Regions from separate parts of the Methylobacterium sp. 17Sr1-1 genome, predicted to be linked through region 1. Evidence: predicted binding sites of a transcription regulator. Region 1 holds the regulator's gene; each other region holds the start of a gene.
The links. Region 1 encodes PhoB, which activates phosphate uptake and scavenging genes when phosphate is short. Its sites were predicted from a motif close to TGTCATNNANCTGTCAT; they were not measured.
Positions count from the first base shown of each region.

Region 1 (4,181 bases):
CAGGATCGGACGGAGTCACCGCGCGGCCGAACGGCGTGCCGCTCGCGGCTGCGTGCCGATTCCATGGGTGATGTCGGGGGATTGGAGGCGGCGATGATGGATTCGGGTCCGAGCTGGACGAAGGAACGCGTCGAGCTTCTCAAGCGGCTGTGGAGCGACGGCCGCAGCGCCAGCCAGATCGCCGCCGAGATCGGTGGCGTCTCCCGCAACGCCGTCATCGGCAAGGTCCACCGCCTCGGCCTGGCCGGGCGCGTCGTGAAAGCCAACGGCACCGCGCCGGCCGGCGGCCGCCGTCCCCGGATCGAGGGTGAGTCCGCTGCCGGCGAGACCCCGTCAGTAGTGGCTCCCGCGCCGCCGGCACTCGCCCTGTATCAGACCGCATCCCCAGCCGACACCACCGCGCTGCCGGAGAGCGCCCGCGTCACCATCATGGAGCTGCGGGAATTCATGTGCCGCTGGCCGATGGGCGACCCGTCGACGCCCGATTTCCGCTTCTGCGGCGACCGCGCCATCACCGGCCTGCCCTACTGCACCCACCACAGCCGCATCGCCTACCAGCCCGCCGCCGAGCGCAAGCGCGACCGCAGGGTCGTCGGATTCCGCTGAAGGCCCGCACCCGGACGACCAATCCGGAGGCGGCGTCGCGCCCATCCCTTCCGATTGGTCGACCGTATCGCTCAAATCCTAACGAATCCTGTCCGGTGGCTCGCTCGAAGTGGAGTCGGCGCCGCCGCCCGGGAGCAGGCGACATCTCTGACACCCACCTCGTCATCCCGGGACCGCGCAGCGGAATCCGGGATGACCTGGAGAGTGGAGTGACCGATGGCCGGGCCGTCCAGATGGTACCGCTTGTTCCGAAGGCTCGGCCTCACGGCTCCGGCGCGAACATCTCGTCGAACGAGTAGCCGGAGCCGCGCACGGTGCGGATCGGGTCGGCATCGCGGCCGCGGTTGATCGCCTTGCGCAGGCGGCCGATATGCACGTCGACCGTGCGCTCGTCGATGTAGACGTCGTGGCCCCAGACGCCGTCGAGGAGCTGCTCGCGGGAGAAGACCCTGCCCGGGCTCTGCATCAGGAACTCGAGCAGCTTGAACTCGGTCGGGCCGAGATGCAGCTCGCGGCCGTCGCGGCGGACGCGGTGGCTGACCCGGTCGAGCTCGATGTCGCCGGCCACCAGCAGGTCGGCGACGTGGGCGGGCTTGGAGCGGCGCAGCAGCGCGCGGACCCGCGCCAGGAGCTCCGGCACCGAGAACGGCTTGACGATGTAGTCGTCGGCGCCGGTGGCGAGCCCCCGCACCCGGTCGCCCTCCTCGCCCCGGGCGGTGAGCATGATCACCGGCAGCCGCTCGGTCTCGCGGCGGGCGCGGATGCGCCGGCAGAGCTCGATGCCGGAGAGGCCGGGCATCATCCAGTCGAGGAGGACGAGGTCGGGGATCTGCTCTCGCAGGCGGATATCCGCCTCGTCGCCCCGGGCGACGGCGTCGACCTCGAAGCCCTCGGCCTCGAGGTTGTAGCGCAGGAGGAGGGTCAGCGCCTCCTCGTCCTCGACGATCAGGATGCGGGTACTCATGCGGGGCACTTCGGGCGGGATCCGGAGGGGGACCCGCGCCGGGCGCGAAGCCCGGCGCGGGCCGACCCGTCAGGCCTCCGGTTGGGGATCGAGGGTGGCGAAGCTCGAACGGTCGTTCTTGGGACGATCGGTCGGCAGCGTCTCACCGGTGGCGAGGTAGTGGATCGTCTCGGCGATGTTGGTGGTGTGATCGCCGATGCGCTCGACGTTCTTGGCGCAGAACAGGAGGTGCGTGCAGAACGTGATGTTGCGCGGATCCTCCATCATGTAGGTCAGGAGTTCGCGGAACAGCGAGGTGTAGAGCGCGTCGATGCCGCCGTCCCGGGCCCACACGTCGAGGGCGACGACGGTGTCCTGGGTGGCGTAGGCGTCGAGGACGTCCTTGAGCTGGCCCTGGACCAGCTCGTTCATGTGCTCCACGCCGACGACGATCTTCTGCAGCTGGACCTGGTCGGCGATGGCGACGACGCGCTTGGCGACGTTCTTGGCCAGGTCCCCGATGCGCTCGAGGTCGCCCGAGACGCGGATCGCCGAGATCGTCTCGCGCAGGTCGACCGCCATCGGCTGGCGCTTGGCGATGAGGAGGATGGCCTTCTCCTCGATCTCGCGCTGCAGGCCGTCGAGGCGCTGGTCGACGGCGATGACGCTCTGGGCGAGGGCGGTGTCGCGGCGCAGGAGCGCCTGGCCGGAATCGGCCACCATCTTCTCGGCGATGCCGCCCATCTCGGCGATGCTGCGCCGCAGGTTCTGCAACTCCTGATCGTAGGAGGTGACGATGTGGTTCGACATGAGGGCTGACTCCCCGCGATAGGGTGGAGCTTACGGTCAGCGCCGGCCCGGGCCGGGCCGGCGCAACGAGGCGTCGGGTCTCAGCCGAACCGGCCGGTGATGTAGTCCTGGGTCTGGCGCTTCGACGGGTTCATGAACAGCCGGTTGGTCGGCCCGAACTCGATCAGTTCGCCGAGATACATGAAGGCGGTGAACTGCGAGATGCGCGCCGCCTGCTGCATGTTGTGGGTGACGATGGCGATGGTGAACTCGCCCCGCAGCTGCTCGATCAGCTCCTCGATGCGGCCGGTCGAGATCGGGTCGAGGGCCGAGGTCGGCTCGTCGAACAGGATCACCTCCGGGCGCTGCGCCACCGTGCGGGCGATGCAGAGGCGCTGCTGCTGGCCGCCGGACAGGCCCATGCCGGACTGCTTGAGCTTGTCCTTCACCTCGTCCCACAGAGCGCCCTTGCGCAGGGCCTCCTCGACGCGGACGTCGAGATCGGCCTTGCCGAGGCGCTCGTAGAGCCGGATGCCGAACGCGATGTTGTCGTAGATCGACATCGGGAACGGGGTCGGCTTCTGGAACACCATGCCGACCCGGGCGCGCAGCTCGTTGAGGTCGATCGACGAGTCCAGGATGTTGCGGCCGTCGAGCAGGATCTGCCCCTCGGCGCGCTGCTCGGGGTAGAGGCTGTAGATCCGGTTGAAGGTGCGCAGCAGGGTGGACTTGCCGCAGCCCGACGGCCCGATCAGCGCCGTGACCTGGCGGTCGAGGAAGTTGAGGTTGATGTTCTTCAACCCCTTGAAGTCGCCGTAGTAGAAGTTGAGGTCCTTGACGGCGAGGCGGACCGGGGCGGACTCGTCGGCCGTGCTCTGGCCCACGACCGGCGCGGCGGTGGCGGTGGCGCTCATCGGTGTGTCTCCGGGCAGGATGTGCGGTCAGCGCCCCTTCGGGCCGCTCAGGACGAGGCGGGCCACGATCGACAGGCCCAGGATGGTGACGGTGATGAGGAGCGCGCCGGCCCAGGCCAGCTGGCGCCAGTTCTCGTACGGAGACAGCGCGAACTGGTAGATCATCACCGGCAGGTTCGCGACGCCGCCCATCAGGTTCGGGCTGAACCAGGAATTGTTGTTGAGCGCGGTGAAGAGCAGCGGCGCGGTCTCGCCGGCGATGCGGGCGAGCGCGAGCAGCACGCCGGTGACGATGCCCGACTGCGCCGCCCGCCAGGTGACGCTGCGGATCACGATCGACATCGGCGCGCCGAGCGCCGCGCCGGCCTCGCGCAGGGTGCCGGGCACCAGGCGCAGCATGTCCTCGGTGGTGCGCACGATCACCGGCGTCGCGATGATGGCGAGCGCCACGCCGCCGGCCCAGCCCGAATAGCCGCCCATCGGCCGCACCATCAGGGTGTAGACGAACAGGCCGATCAGGATCGAGGGCGCCGAGAGCAGGATGTCGTTGAGGAAGCGGATCAGGTCGGCGAGCTTCGAGGTGCGGCCGTACTCGGCGAGGTAGGTCCCGGCGAGCACGCCGATCGGGGTCGCCACCACGATGCCGAGCGCCGTCATGACGAGGCTGCCGAGGATCGCGTTGGCGATGCCGCCGCCCTCGGAGCCGGGGCCCGGGGTGACCTGGGTGAACAGGGCCGGCGTGAAGCCGCGCACGCCCTCGATGATGAGCATCAGGAGGATCGAGCCGAGCACCACCGCGCCGAGCGCCGTCGCGACGGTGCAGGACACGATCAGGATCTTGTCGGCGGAGCGCCGGCTGGCGCGGACCCGGCCCCATTCCTGGGGAGCGGGCCGTGCGGGGGCGGTGCCCTGGACCGCGGCGGGGGAGG
Region 1 is NZ_CP029552.1:48,492-52,672, forward strand. It holds gene DK412_RS00210 (GcrA family cell cycle regulator) at 94-606, shown strand; gene phoB (phosphate regulon transcriptional regulator PhoB) at 869-1,570, opposite strand; gene phoU (phosphate signaling complex protein PhoU) at 1,640-2,359, opposite strand; gene pstB (phosphate ABC transporter ATP-binding protein PstB) at 2,440-3,252, opposite strand; gene pstA (phosphate ABC transporter permease PstA) at 3,280-4,181, opposite strand, start outside.

Region 2 (4,181 bases), 2.4 Mb from region 1:
CGGCGGGCCTCACCGCGCCCGACATCGCCGAACTCACGCTCATCATCCGCAAGATCCGCGACGCCGGCATCACGGTGATCCTGATCGAGCACCACATGGACGTGGTGATGGGCCTGTGCGACCGCGTCAGCGTGCTCGATTTCGGCCACAAGATCGCGGAGGGCGGCGCCCGCGAGGTCCAGTCCGACCCCAAGGTCATCGAAGCCTATCTCGGCAGCCCGGTTGCCGACGCCGCGGAGTAGAGAGATGCTCGACGTCAGCGGCCTGTCGGCCGGCTACGGCCAGATCGAGGTCCTGCACGGCCTCACCTTCACGGTGCCGAAGGGCCAGGTCGTCACCCTGATCGGCTCCAACGGCGCCGGCAAGACCACCACCATGCGGGCGCTCTCGGGCATGATCCGGCCGCGCGCCGGCTCGATCAAGCTCAACGGGCGCGAGATCGGCGGCCTCGACAGCCACGACGTCGCCCGCACCGGCCTCGCCCACTCGCCCGAGGGTAGGCGCGTCTTCCCGACCCTCTCGGTCGAGGACAACCTGACGCTCGGCGCCTTCCCGCGCCTCACCGGGTCGCGGCCGAAGGGCGACGTCAACGCCGACCGGGAGCGGGCCTACACCCTCTTTCCGCGGCTGAAGGAGCGCCGGACGCAGCTCGCCGGCACCCTGTCCGGCGGCGAGCAGCAGATGCTCGCCATGGGCCGGGCCCTGATGCTGCGGCCGGAGATCCTGCTCCTCGACGAGCCGTCGATGGGCCTCGCCCCGAAGCTGGTGGAGGAGGTGTTTCGCATCATCCGCCGGCTGAAGGAGGAGCAGGTGACGATGCTCTTGGTCGAGCAGTTCGCCATGGCGGCCCTCGGCGTCGCCGATCACGCCTACGTGCTGGAGAACGGCCGCATCCGCTTCCAGGGCCCGGCGGCGCAGCTGCGCAACGATCCGCAGGTGCGGGCGGCGTATCTGGGCGGGGGTCACTGACGCATCCGGGCCGGCGGGGCGACGTCGCATCGCCGCCGGTTCATCACGCGCGCCTCTTCTCCCGCCGGGTACGGAAGCGGGAGAAGAGTCGTGGAATCGTTGCTTGCCGCCGCCGCGTTGCTCGCCATCGCAGGCGCGTCACAGGCCTGGGCTTTGGGCAACCCCGCCTCGGCCCACTGCACCTCCGCCGGCGGGCGCCTGGAGATCCGGAAGGGTCCGCAGGGCGAGGCCGGCTACTGCCACCTGCCCGATGGGCGGGTCGTCGAGGAGTGGCAGCTGTTCCGGGAAGCGAACAAGGAGAAGGGGTGAGAGCCTGTTTGCTTTGGGCAGATCGGTTTGCAACCCCCCATCGTCATCCCGGGACTCGCCTGCGGCGAGTCCCGGGATGACGCCGGGGGGTGTCATAGTCGAACCAGATGAAACGGAGCTGAAGGCGATATCCAACGAGCAGCCCCGCACCCCTCCCAGGATGCGGGGTACCCTCCGTCACTTCGCCTTCAAGAACTCCCCCACCTCCAGGAGCACGAACTCGTTGTCGTCCACCTTGTGCGGGTCGCGGCTCGCCGAGAACGGCAGGTTGTTGTCGTTGCCGACGATGATGTGGGTGTCGTCGACTTTGTCGACGTTCTCGATCGTGAAGAACGGGAAGGCGAGCGCGCCGTCGGTCAGCGGCTTGCGCGCCTTCTTGCCGGGATCGGCGATGCGCATCAGGTCGATGGAGCCGATCTTGCGCACCGGGCCGCCCTGGTTGGCGTCGGTCATCTCGATCTTGAAGACGCGCTTGAACGTCGCCGGCACCGAGAAGCAGTCCGGCCCCTTCTGGCCCGCCGGGCAGGCCCGGTCGGCGGTGCCCTCGCCGTCGTCGCGCTCGATGATGAGGCCGGTCGTGGCGTCGATCAGGTTGAAGTCGCCGATGGCGTTGCCGGCCTGCTCCAGCGGGTAGAGCCACGAGCGACCGGTCCAGGTCTCCGCCTTGGTGTCGAATTCGAGGATGCGCAACACCTCGCGTCCGTCGCGGCTCTCGAACGTCTTCGCTTCGGCATCCCAGAGCGGGCCTTCGAGCAGGGCGTAGAGCCGGCTGCCGTCGGGCGAGGCGGCCATGCCCTCGAAGCCCTTGGAGCGGCGGGCGTTGAAGGCCACCGCGCCACCGGGCGCCGCCGGCGTCGTCACCGCCGGGTTGTCGGGGGAGCGGACCGGCTTGCCCGAGGCCAGGGTCTCGACCACCGCTTCGACCTTGCCGCTGCGGTCCGCCTTGATCAGGAACGGGCCGAACTCGTCGCCGATCCAGATCCGGTCGCCGACGAACTGGAAGCTCTCGGGGTCGAAGTCGCTGCCGGTGAGGTAGCGGCTCTCGGTCGCCTCGTTGGCGATGCGGAACGGCACCTTCCTGTCCGGATCGCGCAGGAAGACCGTCTCCAGCCGCTCGACGCCGCCCTTCGCGAAGTCGATCCGGTAGTGGTTGAGGTAGAGCATCGCGTCGGGCGAATTCGCCTTGGCGCCGAAGCCGTTGTCGGTCAGCACCCAGTAGGTGCCGTCGGGCATGTGCTTGATGCCGGAATGACCCTGGAGCGGCTGGCCCTTGAGCGGCAGCTTGAGGCTGGTGGCGCGGCCCATCGATTGCGCCTCGACGGTGCCCACCGCCTCGACCCGCCGGCCGGTGGTGAACTTGCCCGGGGTGGCCAGGTCCTTCGGCGCGTCCTCGGGGAGCGGCAGGGTGCTCTCCGCCGGCAGGACGGCGTGACCGGCGAGCGTCGCCGGGAAAGTCTGCGGCACCTGCGCTTGCGCCAGGGCGGCGGGTGCACCCGACAGGAGGAGCGTGAGGGCGAGCAGGGAATGGCGCGGCATAGGATCCTCGCGGAGATGAGCGCGGCCGTTCTGGCGCATCACCCATGTCAGCGAAGTGACGACATCGTCGTTTCCGCGGGATCCGTGCCCCGTGGCGGCCTCAGCCGTGATGCGGCTCGCCCGGGGCCGGCATCGGCCTGGCGCCGCGATCGAGGGCGGCGCGGATCCGGTCGGCAAGCTCGGCCTTGCGGTAGGGCTTGCCGAGCACGTCCATGGTCGGGGTCGCGGGGCCGTCCGCCACCAGGTCCTCGTTGTAGCCGGTGGTCAGCAGCACCGGCAGGTCCGGGCGCATCGTCTTGGCCCGGTCGGCCAGGATCAGGCCGTTGACGCCGCCCGGCATCACGATGTCGGAGAACAGGAGGTCGATGCCCGTCTCCCGCTCCAGGATGTCCAGAGCCTCCTCGCCGTCGCGGGCGGCGAGCACCTGGTAGCCGAGGCTCTCGAGGTATTCGCGGGCGAGCGCCCGCACGTCGTCGCTGTCCTCGACGACCAGCACGGTCTCGTCGCCGCGCCGCAGCACCGCCTTGCGCTCGGCGGGCTCCTCCGCGGCCGCCGCGCCGGGGCCGGCCGGGAACAGCATCGTGATGGTAGTCCCGCCGCTCGGCCGGCTGTCGATCTCCAGCCGCCCGCGCGACTGCTGCACGAAGCCGTGCGCCATCGCGAGGCCGAGGCCGGTGCCCTTGCCGGGGGCCTTGGTCGAGAAGAACGGCTCGGTCGCGCGCTCGGCGACGTGGGGCGGCATGCCCTCGCCCTCATCGCGGACCCGGAGCGCCACGTAGTCGCCGGGCGGCAGGCCGCGAGACTTGCCGTTGCCGTTGAGATGCACGGACGCCGTCGAGAGCGTCACGGTGCCGCCCGCCGGCATCGCGTCACGGGCGTTGATGAGCACGTTGAGGAGCGCCATCTCCAGGTTGGTGCGATCGATCGTGACCGCCGGCAGCCGCGGCGTCAGGTCGAGGCGCACCGAGACGGTGCTGCCGAGCGTGCTCTCCGCCACCTCCGCGAAGGCGAGGACCAGGGCGTTGAGGTTGAGCGAGCGCGGCTCCAGCCGCGCCTTGCGGGCGAAGGACAGGAGCTGCTTCGTCAGCTTCGCGCCCCGCTCGGCCGCGCCGGCGGCGTTGGCGAGCTGGCGCTGGGCCCGCTCGCTCGTCACGGCATTGCGCGCCAGTTCGAGGTTGCCGGAGACGACCTGGAGCAGGTTGTTGAAGTCGTGGGCGAGGCCGGCGGTGAGCTGGCCGATCGCCTCCATCTTCTGCGCCTGGCGAAACGCCTGCTCCGACACGCGCCTTCGCGTCACGTCGAGCTGCGAGGCGAAGAAATAGACGATCTCCCCGGCCTCGTCGAAGACCGGGCCGATGAAGATGCCG
Region 2 is NZ_CP029552.1:2,428,666-2,432,846, reverse strand. It holds gene DK412_RS11030 (branched-chain amino acid ABC transporter ATP-binding protein/permease) at 1-242, shown strand, start outside; gene DK412_RS11025 (ABC transporter ATP-binding protein) at 247-969, shown strand; gene DK412_RS11020 (DUF333 domain-containing protein) at 1,060-1,278, shown strand; gene DK412_RS11015 (esterase-like activity of phytase family protein) at 1,456-2,814, opposite strand; gene DK412_RS11010 (histidine kinase famiy protein) at 2,915-4,181, opposite strand, start outside.
Region 2: a site for PhoB is predicted at 2,859-2,875, ahead of DK412_RS11015 (esterase-like activity of phytase family protein). Genes of this name have one in related genera too.

Region 3 (4,181 bases), 1.4 Mb from region 1:
CTTCCGCTACGAATCCGGCGGATACCGGGTCCTGGGCGCAAGATTGTCGCGAGATGGAAGCCCGCCTGACACGTCGGATCGACGCCGTCAAGCGTGACATCGTCCTGACGACCGCCGGTCTGGTCATCGTCCAATATGTCGTGAATGTCGCCGTGATTACGTTTTTCATATTGATGTAGGTTGGCTGGAACAGGGACAAGATCGCGCGGGATCCCCTCTCCCGTGTGGGAGAGGGGTAGGGGTGAGGGTGGAGACGGTTCGGAATTAAGCTCGACGGTTGAGCTGTCAGCAGGACAGTCACAGCTTTACTGCGGAAGCGCGCCACCCTCACCCCTGGCCCCTCTCCCACACGGGAGAGGGGGGATCCTGTGCCTTCCTTACCGCCGTTCGCGCTAAGCAGCGCCGAGATCGAGATGGAGCACACACTCATGACCGACGCCCCCCGCCCCCGCACCGGCGGGCAGATCCTGGTGGACCAGCTCGCCCGCCACGGCGTCGGCGACATCTTCTGCGTGCCAGGGGAAAGCTACCTCGCGGTGCTCGACGCGCTGCACGATGCGCAGATCCGCCTCACCGTCTGCCGACAGGAGGGCGGCGCCGCCATGATGGCGGAGGCGCATGGCAAGCTGACGGGCAAACCCGGCATCTGCTTCGTCACCCGCGGCCCCGGCGCCACCAACGCATCCCCCGGGCTGCACATCGCCCGGCAGGATTCGACCCCGATGATCCTGTTCGTCGGCCAGATCGAGCGGGCGGCGCGCGAGCGCGAGGCGTTCCAGGAGCTCGATTACCGGGCGGTGTTCGGCACCATCGCCAAGTGGGTGACCGAGATCGACAGCGCCGACCGCATCCCTGAGCTGATCGCCCGCGCCTTCCACGTCGCCACGGCCGGCCGGCCCGGCCCGGTGGTGATCGCGCTGCCCGAAGACATGCTCACCGAGACCGCGAGCGTGCCGGACGCGCCCGCCTTCAAGCCGGTCGAGACCCATCCGGCGCTCGCCCAGATGGTCGAACTCCAGAACCTCCTGGCCAAGGCCGAGAGGCCGTTCGCGATCCTCGGCGGCAGCCGCTGGTCGGAGCAGGCCGTGCGGCGCTTCGCCCGCTTCGCCGACCTGTTCTCGCTCCCGGTCGCCTGCTCGTTCCGGCGTCAGGGCATGATCCCGGCCGACCACCGCTGCTATGCCGGCGACCTCGGCCTCGGCGTCAATCCGAAGCTGCTCGCCCGGATCAAGGAAGCCGACCTCCTGCTCCTCGTCGGCGGCCGGCTGTCCGAGATCCCGTCGCAGGGCTACACGCTCCTCGACATTCCGGGCCCGCGCCAGACGCTCGTCCACGTCCACCCGGACCCGGAGGAGCTCGGGCGCGTCTACAGCCCGGCCCTCGCGATCAACGCGAGTCCCACCGCCTTCGCGGCGGCGATCGAGACGGTGCAGCCGCCCCGCGCCCTGCCCTGGGCCGCCGGCACCGAGGCGCTGCACGCCGATTACCTGACCTGGAGCGACCCGACCCGGATCACCACGCCGGGCACGCTCCAGATGGGTGGCGTGATGGCGCATTTGCGCGAGGTGCTGCCGGCGGACGCGATCCTGTGCAACGGGGCCGGCAACTTCGCCACCTGGGTCCACCGCTTCTGGCCGTTCCGCGCCCATGACGGCCAGCTCGCCCCGACCTCGGGCTCGATGGGCTACGGCGTGCCCGCCGCCATCGGCGCCAAGCGGCTCCTGCCGGAGCGCACCGTGGTGGCGGTGTCGGGCGACGGCGACTTCCTGATGAACGGCCAGGACTTCGCCACAGCGGTCCAGTACGACCTCCCCGTCATCATCATCCTGGTCGATAACGGGATGTACGGCACGATCCGGATGCACCAGGAGCGCGAATATCCCGGCCGCGTCTCCGGCACCGCCCTGCGCAACCCCGACTTCGCCGCCTACGCGAAGGCCTTCGGCGGCTACGGCGAGCGGGTCGAGCGGACCGAGGATTTTCCGGCGGCGCTGGCGCGGGCGATCGAATCGGGCCTGCCGGCGATCCTGCACTGCCCGATCGACCCCGAGGCGATCACCCCGACGACGACCATCCAGGCCCTGCGCAACAGGCCGCGGCCGTAGCCGTCACGACGTCTCTTGTCCGGCGGGCACGGCTGTGCTTAGCCAGCTACTAACAAGCGCCCGCCGCCGAGACGGTGCGGGCCGCGTGCCCCCGGCGCTCCTGTCGTCGGAGTGTCACGCGGGCCCCGCATGAGGGGCCGCACACGAGGAGAGGACACCCGATGGCCCCCACCACGACCATCCGCATCGCGCTCGCCGGCCTCAGTCTCGCTGTCGCGGCGACCCCGGCGCTCGCCGTGACCGAGCTGCAATGGTGGCACGCGATGACGGGCGCCAACAACGACGCCGTCAACCGCCTCGCCGAGGAGTTCAACGCCTCGCAGAGCGACTACAAGGTCGTGCCGACCTACAAGGGCAATTACGGCGAGACGCTGAATGCCGGCATCGCCGCCTTCCGCGCCGGCACGGCGCCGCACATCATGCAGGTGTTCGAGGTCGGCACCGCCACGATGATGTCGGCCAAGGGCGCGGTGAAGCCGGTCTACCAGCTGATGAAGGATGCCGGCGAGCCGTTCGACCCGAACGCCTACCTGCCGGCGATCACCGGCTACTACTCGACGACGAAGGGCGAGATGCTCTCGTTCCCGTTCAACTCGTCGTCGATGGTGATGTGGGCCAACCTCGACGCCCTGAAGGCGATCGGCCTCTCCGAGCCGCCGAAGACCTGGCCGGAGCTTTTTGCCGCGGCCAAGAAGCTGACGCAGACCGGCTTCCCGAATTGCGGCTTCTCGACCACCTGGGTCACCTGGCTCAACATCGAGCAGCTCTCGGCCTGGCACAACGTCCCCGTCGCCACCAAGGCCAACGGCATGGACGGCCTCGACACCACGCTCGAGATCAACGGCCCGCTCCAGGTCAAGCACCTGACAAACCTGGCCGAGGCGCAGAAGGACAAGTCCTTCGACTATTCGGGCCGCTACGACAGCGGCTTCGGCCGCTTCACCGCCGGCGAGTGCCCGATCATGTTCGGGTCGTCCGGCTCCTATGGCAACGTCAAGGGCGCGGCGAAGTTCGCCTGGGCCTCGGCACCGATGCCCTACTATCCCGACGTGCCGGGCGCGCCGCAGAACAGCATCATCGGCGGCGCCTCGCTGTGGGTGATGGGCGGCAAGAAGCCCGACGAATACAAGGGCGTGGCGAAGTTCTTCAGCTTCCTGTCCGACACCGACCGGCAGGCGAAGCTGCACCAGACCACCGGCTACATGCCGATCACCAAGGCGGCCTACGAGAAGTCCAAGGCCGACGGCTTCTACGCCAAGAACCCGGCGCTCGAAGTGCCGATCAAGGAGCTGACCAACAAGACGCCGACCGAGAATTCCAGGGGCCTGCGCCTGGGCAACCTGCCGCAGATGCGCGACCTATGGGCCGAGGAGATCGAGGCGACGCTCGCCGGCAAGAAGACGGCGAAGCAAGCCCTCGACGAGGCGGCGACCCGCGGCAACGCGATGCTGCGCCAGTTCGAGAAGCAGGCCGGACGCTGATCCTATCAGCGAACGCCGGAGAGTGAGCGGATCCTGAATCGATGAGTCCCGAGCGCATCACCTTCGGAGGCCGGCTGCTGCCGGCGGCGCTAATCGCGCCGCAGCTCCTGATCGTCGGCCTGTTCTTCTACTGGCCGGCGGTGCAGGCGGTCTGGCAGTCGTTCCAGATGCAGGACGCGTTCGGGCTCTCGACCGAGTTCGTCTGGTTCGAGAATTACCGGGCCCTGTTCACGGATCCAGCCTATTACCAGGCCCTCGTCACCACGCTGGTCTTCGCAGCCGCGGTGGCGGGGCTCTCGCTCGGCTTCGCGCTCCTCCTCGCCACGATGGCGGACCGGGAGATCCGGGGGTCTGGAATCTACCGGACCCTCCTGATCTGGCCCTACGCGGTGGCGCCGGCGGTGGCCGGCGTGCTGTTCGGCTTCCTGTTCCAGCCCGGCCTCGGGCTGATCGCCCGCGGCCTCAACCAGATCGGCATCCCGTGGAACCCGCTGCTCGACGGGAACCACGCGATGATCCTGGTGGTGATGGCGGCGGCGTGGAAGCAGGTCTCCTACAATTTCCTGTTCTTCCTCGCCGGCCTCCAGGCGATCCC
Region 3 is NZ_CP029552.1:1,405,945-1,410,125, forward strand. It holds gene DK412_RS30045 (hypothetical protein) at 1-179, shown strand, start outside; gene DK412_RS06360 (thiamine pyrophosphate-binding protein) at 429-2,105, shown strand; gene ugpB (sn-glycerol-3-phosphate ABC transporter substrate-binding protein UgpB) at 2,267-3,586, shown strand; gene ugpA (sn-glycerol-3-phosphate ABC transporter permease UgpA) at 3,628-4,181, shown strand, end outside.
Region 3: a site for PhoB is predicted at 2,207-2,223, ahead of ugpB (sn-glycerol-3-phosphate ABC transporter substrate-binding protein UgpB). Genes of this name have one in related genera too.

Region 4 (4,181 bases), 1.9 Mb from region 1:
CCCCAGCACCCGGGCCGCCGGTGTCACGCGGCTCAAGCCGATCACGTTGTTCATCGCCCGCTCCCCCGGGGCGGCGCATCCACGTCGCGCCGCGCACCTTCGCCATTCGCACGCACGCGCCGCCAAAAACCGCGGTCCCGGTGCCGGAACGACCATTCCGGATCGGGGTGAACGCCGGCTTAAAGCGATGCGCTCCCGACGCTTGTGCGGGCCGATGTGGCGAAGGTGTGGCCTCCCGGCGCCGCAACGGCAGGGGAGGGGTCCGTGCCGGCGCGGGTGTGGCCGGGAGGCCGCACCGCGCGCCCTCAGGCGCGGGTCGTGACCCGGGTGAGGTGGCCCATCTTGCGGCCGGGCCGGGCCTCGCCCTTGCCGTAGAGGTGGAGGTGGCTGCCCGGCTCGGCGAGGATGCGGGTCCAGTCGCCGGCCTGGTCGCCGATCAGGTTCAGCATCTCGACCGACGTGCCGGTCAGCGCCGCGCTGCCGAGCGGCCAGCCGCAGATCGCCCGGACGTGCTGGGCGAATTGCGAGGTCTCGGCCCCCTCGATGGTCCAGTGGCCGGAATTGTGCACCCGCGGGGCGATCTCGTTGACCACCACGCTGGCGCGGCCGTCCGCCCCGCGCACCAGGAACATCTCGACCGCCAGCACGCCGACATAGTCGAGCGCGTCGGCGATGGTGCGGGCGATCGCGATCGCCTCCGCGGCGGTCTCCGGCGCCATGCCGGGGGCCGGCACGACCGTGCGGGCGAGGATATGGTGGCGGTGCTCGTTGGCGCAGGGCGCGTAGGCCGAGAAGCCGCCTTCCGCGTTGCGGGCGGCCACCACCGACACCTCGGCCTCGAACGGCACGAAGCCCTCGAGGATGCAGGGTTGGTCGCGCAGCGAGGCCATCACGGCGGCGGGGTCCGTGACCGCGTCGCGCAGCATCACCTGCCCCTTGCCGTCGTAGCCGAAGCGCCGGGTCTTCAGCACCGCCGGCAGGCCGATCTCCCGCACGGCCTCGACGAGGCCCGCCGCGTCGTCCACCGCCCGGAACGGCGCCACCGGGATGCCGAGGCCGGCGACGAAGCTCTTCTCGGTCAGCCGGTCCTGCGTCGTCGCCAGCGCCGAGGCGCTCGGATGCAGCGGCCGGCGGGCGGCCAGGATCTCGGCGGTATCGCTCGGGATGTTCTCGAACTCGTAGGTCACCACGTCGACGGACTCGGCGAAGGCCTGGAGCGCCGCCGCGTCGTCGTAAGCGGCGACCGTGCGGCGGCCGGCCACCTCGAAGGCCGGGCTGTCCGGATCGGGGCAGTAGACGTGGCATTTCAGCCCGTACTGCGCCGCCGCGACCGCGATCATGCGGCCGAGCTGGCCGCCGCCGATGATGCCGATGGTCGCGCCAGGCGCGACGGGGCCGATGCTCGGCCCAGGGGCGATGAGGGGCGTGCGGCTCACGGGGCGCTCGTGTCCGGGTGCTCGGCCACCGCCGCGCTCTGGCGGGCGCGCCAGGCGTCGAGGCGCTGGGCCAGGTCGTCGTCGGTCAGCGCCAGGACGGCGGCGGCGAGGAGCGCGGCGTTGACGGCGCCGGCCCGGCCGATGGCGAGGGTGCCGACCGGGATGCCGGCCGGCATCTGCACGATCGACAGAAGGCTGTCCTGGCCCGACAGCGCCTTCGACTCGACCGGCACGCCGAAGACCGGCAGCGGCGTCATCGCGGCGGCCATGCCGGGGAGGTGGGCCGCACCGCCGGCGCCGGCGATCACCACCCGGAATCCCGCGGCCTTGGCGCCCTTGGCGAAGGCGACCAGGCGGTCCGGGGTGCGGTGGGCCGAGACGATGCGGGCCTCGTACGGAATGCCGAGCGCGTCGAGGGTCTCGGCGGCGTGGCGCATCGTGGCCCAGTCGGACTGGCTGCCCATGATCACCGCGACGGGGGGCGCTGCCGCCATCGTCAAGCGCATCCTCTAGAAAGCGCTGCTAGCCGCGAGCGGGCCGCAGCCGGTCGTTGTGCAGTAGCGGCGCGCTTGCCTTCACGCAAGCAGCGCGCAGGCGCTCGCCCGTGCCCGTCAGGCGATGATGTCCGGGGTGAGCTGGTCCTCCAGGAAGGAGATGCGGTCTCGCAAAGCCAGCTTGCGCTTCTTGAGCCGCTGGAGCTGCAGGCGGTCCCCGGCCATGACCCCCGACAGGGCCTCGATCGCGTCGTCGAGGTCGCGATGCTCCTCCCGCAGCCGTGCCAATTCGCTCTCATACTCCGCCGTCGATTCCGCACTCAACTCGAAGTCCATCGCCGCCCTAAGCCCTGGAGAGAGAGGCCTGAGCATGAACCAGGCCCCGGCCTCCGGCAAGGGTGCGGGCGGGGTTGTGCAGCCCCGCGAGGGCCCGCCGCCCCTGCGGCGCATGACGCAGGTGCAGCATCAAATACCTTCGACATCGGCTGCGAGCTGTGGCAGGTTGCGTGTGTCACCTACATGACAGGAGGCAATGGCTGATGTCGCTGCACACGCATCTCACCGAGCTCGAGCGTAAGCACGAAGCCCTGGAGCGCGAGATTCAGGACGCAATCACCCACCTCTCCACCGACGATTTGCGAATTGTAGAGCTTAAGCGAAAAAAACTTCACCTGAAGGATGAAATCAGTCGTCTGCGCACGACGTCCACCCGCGTGATGCACTAGCCCAGATGCAGTCAGCGCGCCGCCGCGCCGGTCCTCGGCGTGGCGGTTTTCGATCGTTGCAGGGATAGCAGTCGAGTTTTTATCTTGCGAGACATATGGCTGATGCAGGGTTAATTCTTACTACCTGGCTTCAACGCCTACTTTCCGAAGACTCTTTAACGACACCGATAAATCGTGAGATATATTTTCATGCCGGCGATACGCTGTCACTTTCGACGCGTCAGCTTTTTTTTGCGCGAAAAATGACATTTGTGCTGATATTTAAGAATAGTTTTGCTATCATAATAAAAGGTTTTCTTTAATGAATTATCTGTGCTGAGAAATTATACGCTTGAAGTTGGCCTGCGCAAGAGTCTTCTGGGTGCGCTGAATGTGGCTAGACTGCTTGCAGAACAGCTGCTTACGCGTGCGCAGCACGTCGCGCGTCACCTGAGAGGTAAACCTCGGGCACGAAGCTGGAGCGCATCAGGCCCTGAGCAAGGAGGGTAGGCGTGGTGGTGGCGAAGGTGCGCACCCCATGCTGGACCTTGCTCCCATCAGCCAGGCGGATGACCGCAATAACGGTGTCATTGTCGAAATCGAGAGTAGCACAGGGGGGATATCAATCATGACTCCTTGTTATCAGGTAATGACTCAGGCGCCCAAAAATCAAATCTAAATAGCCCGCTCTAGGGGCGCGTGAGGACTGGCCTGTGACGCAAGCTAGGGGACTGAAGAGGAGTCCGGATCCAACCCGTACGCGGGTTGAGCACACCACGGACGAACCGATCTTTCCGCCTACGGCGCGCTCAATTTGCAACAGGTTTCATCTGCATCGAGTTATTTATCTGTTCCATGCCAATCTTAACTGATAGTGTTATCTATCTATGCGATATTAAGAGTTAATAATTGACCAAAGACTGAATTTTTCCCGCTGCCACAACTCCAGGCTATCCACTTCAAGCTCAAATTGTGTAAGAAACTTGATTGGGTTCTGCATATCAAATCTCGCGAGTTGCTTGATACTAAACCGTCACCATGCAACAGAAAGCATTCTCTCGTAAATTTCATCTGAAAATCTGCGTTTTATTAGCTTGGCCGGGGATCCTCCGACAATAGAATAGGGAGGGACATCTTTCGTTACAACTGAACCAGCCGCAACAACAGCACCATCGCCGATAGTGATACCGGGCATCATCATTACGCCAGCACCTATCCATACATCATTGCCGATTACGGGCATCTGCTTCTGGGGGGATTGAACTTGAAAGGAGATTCGAGTGCGAAGTCCTTCACCGCGCTTGCTGCAGTGGACCATGATTTATAATCATAAAACACATTACTTCTTCCAACAACTTCGATAGGTGTCGGTGGGATGGGCAAGTCAAGCCGTCCGAGATTGAACAATATCTCCTAATTTTATATTTGAAATCGACCTTTGATCTACTGTAAGAGTGCGACCCCATAGCGCACATAATATCACTGTAAAAAACCTACATATGTTTCTAATATATTGTTTTATCGGAATCCAATATTTTTGCCTATAT
Region 4 is NZ_CP029552.1:1,944,854-1,949,034, forward strand. It holds gene DK412_RS08760 (tetratricopeptide repeat protein) at 1-54, opposite strand, end outside; gene DK412_RS08765 (5-(carboxyamino)imidazole ribonucleotide synthase) at 306-1,436, opposite strand; gene purE (5-(carboxyamino)imidazole ribonucleotide mutase) at 1,433-1,930, opposite strand; gene DK412_RS08775 (DUF465 domain-containing protein) at 2,048-2,266, opposite strand; gene DK412_RS08780 (DUF465 domain-containing protein) at 2,470-2,655, shown strand; partial or broken gene DK412_RS08785 (CatB-related O-acetyltransferase) at 3,671-3,871, opposite strand.
Region 4: a site for PhoB is predicted at 2,439-2,455, ahead of DK412_RS08780 (DUF465 domain-containing protein). Genes of this name have one in related genera too.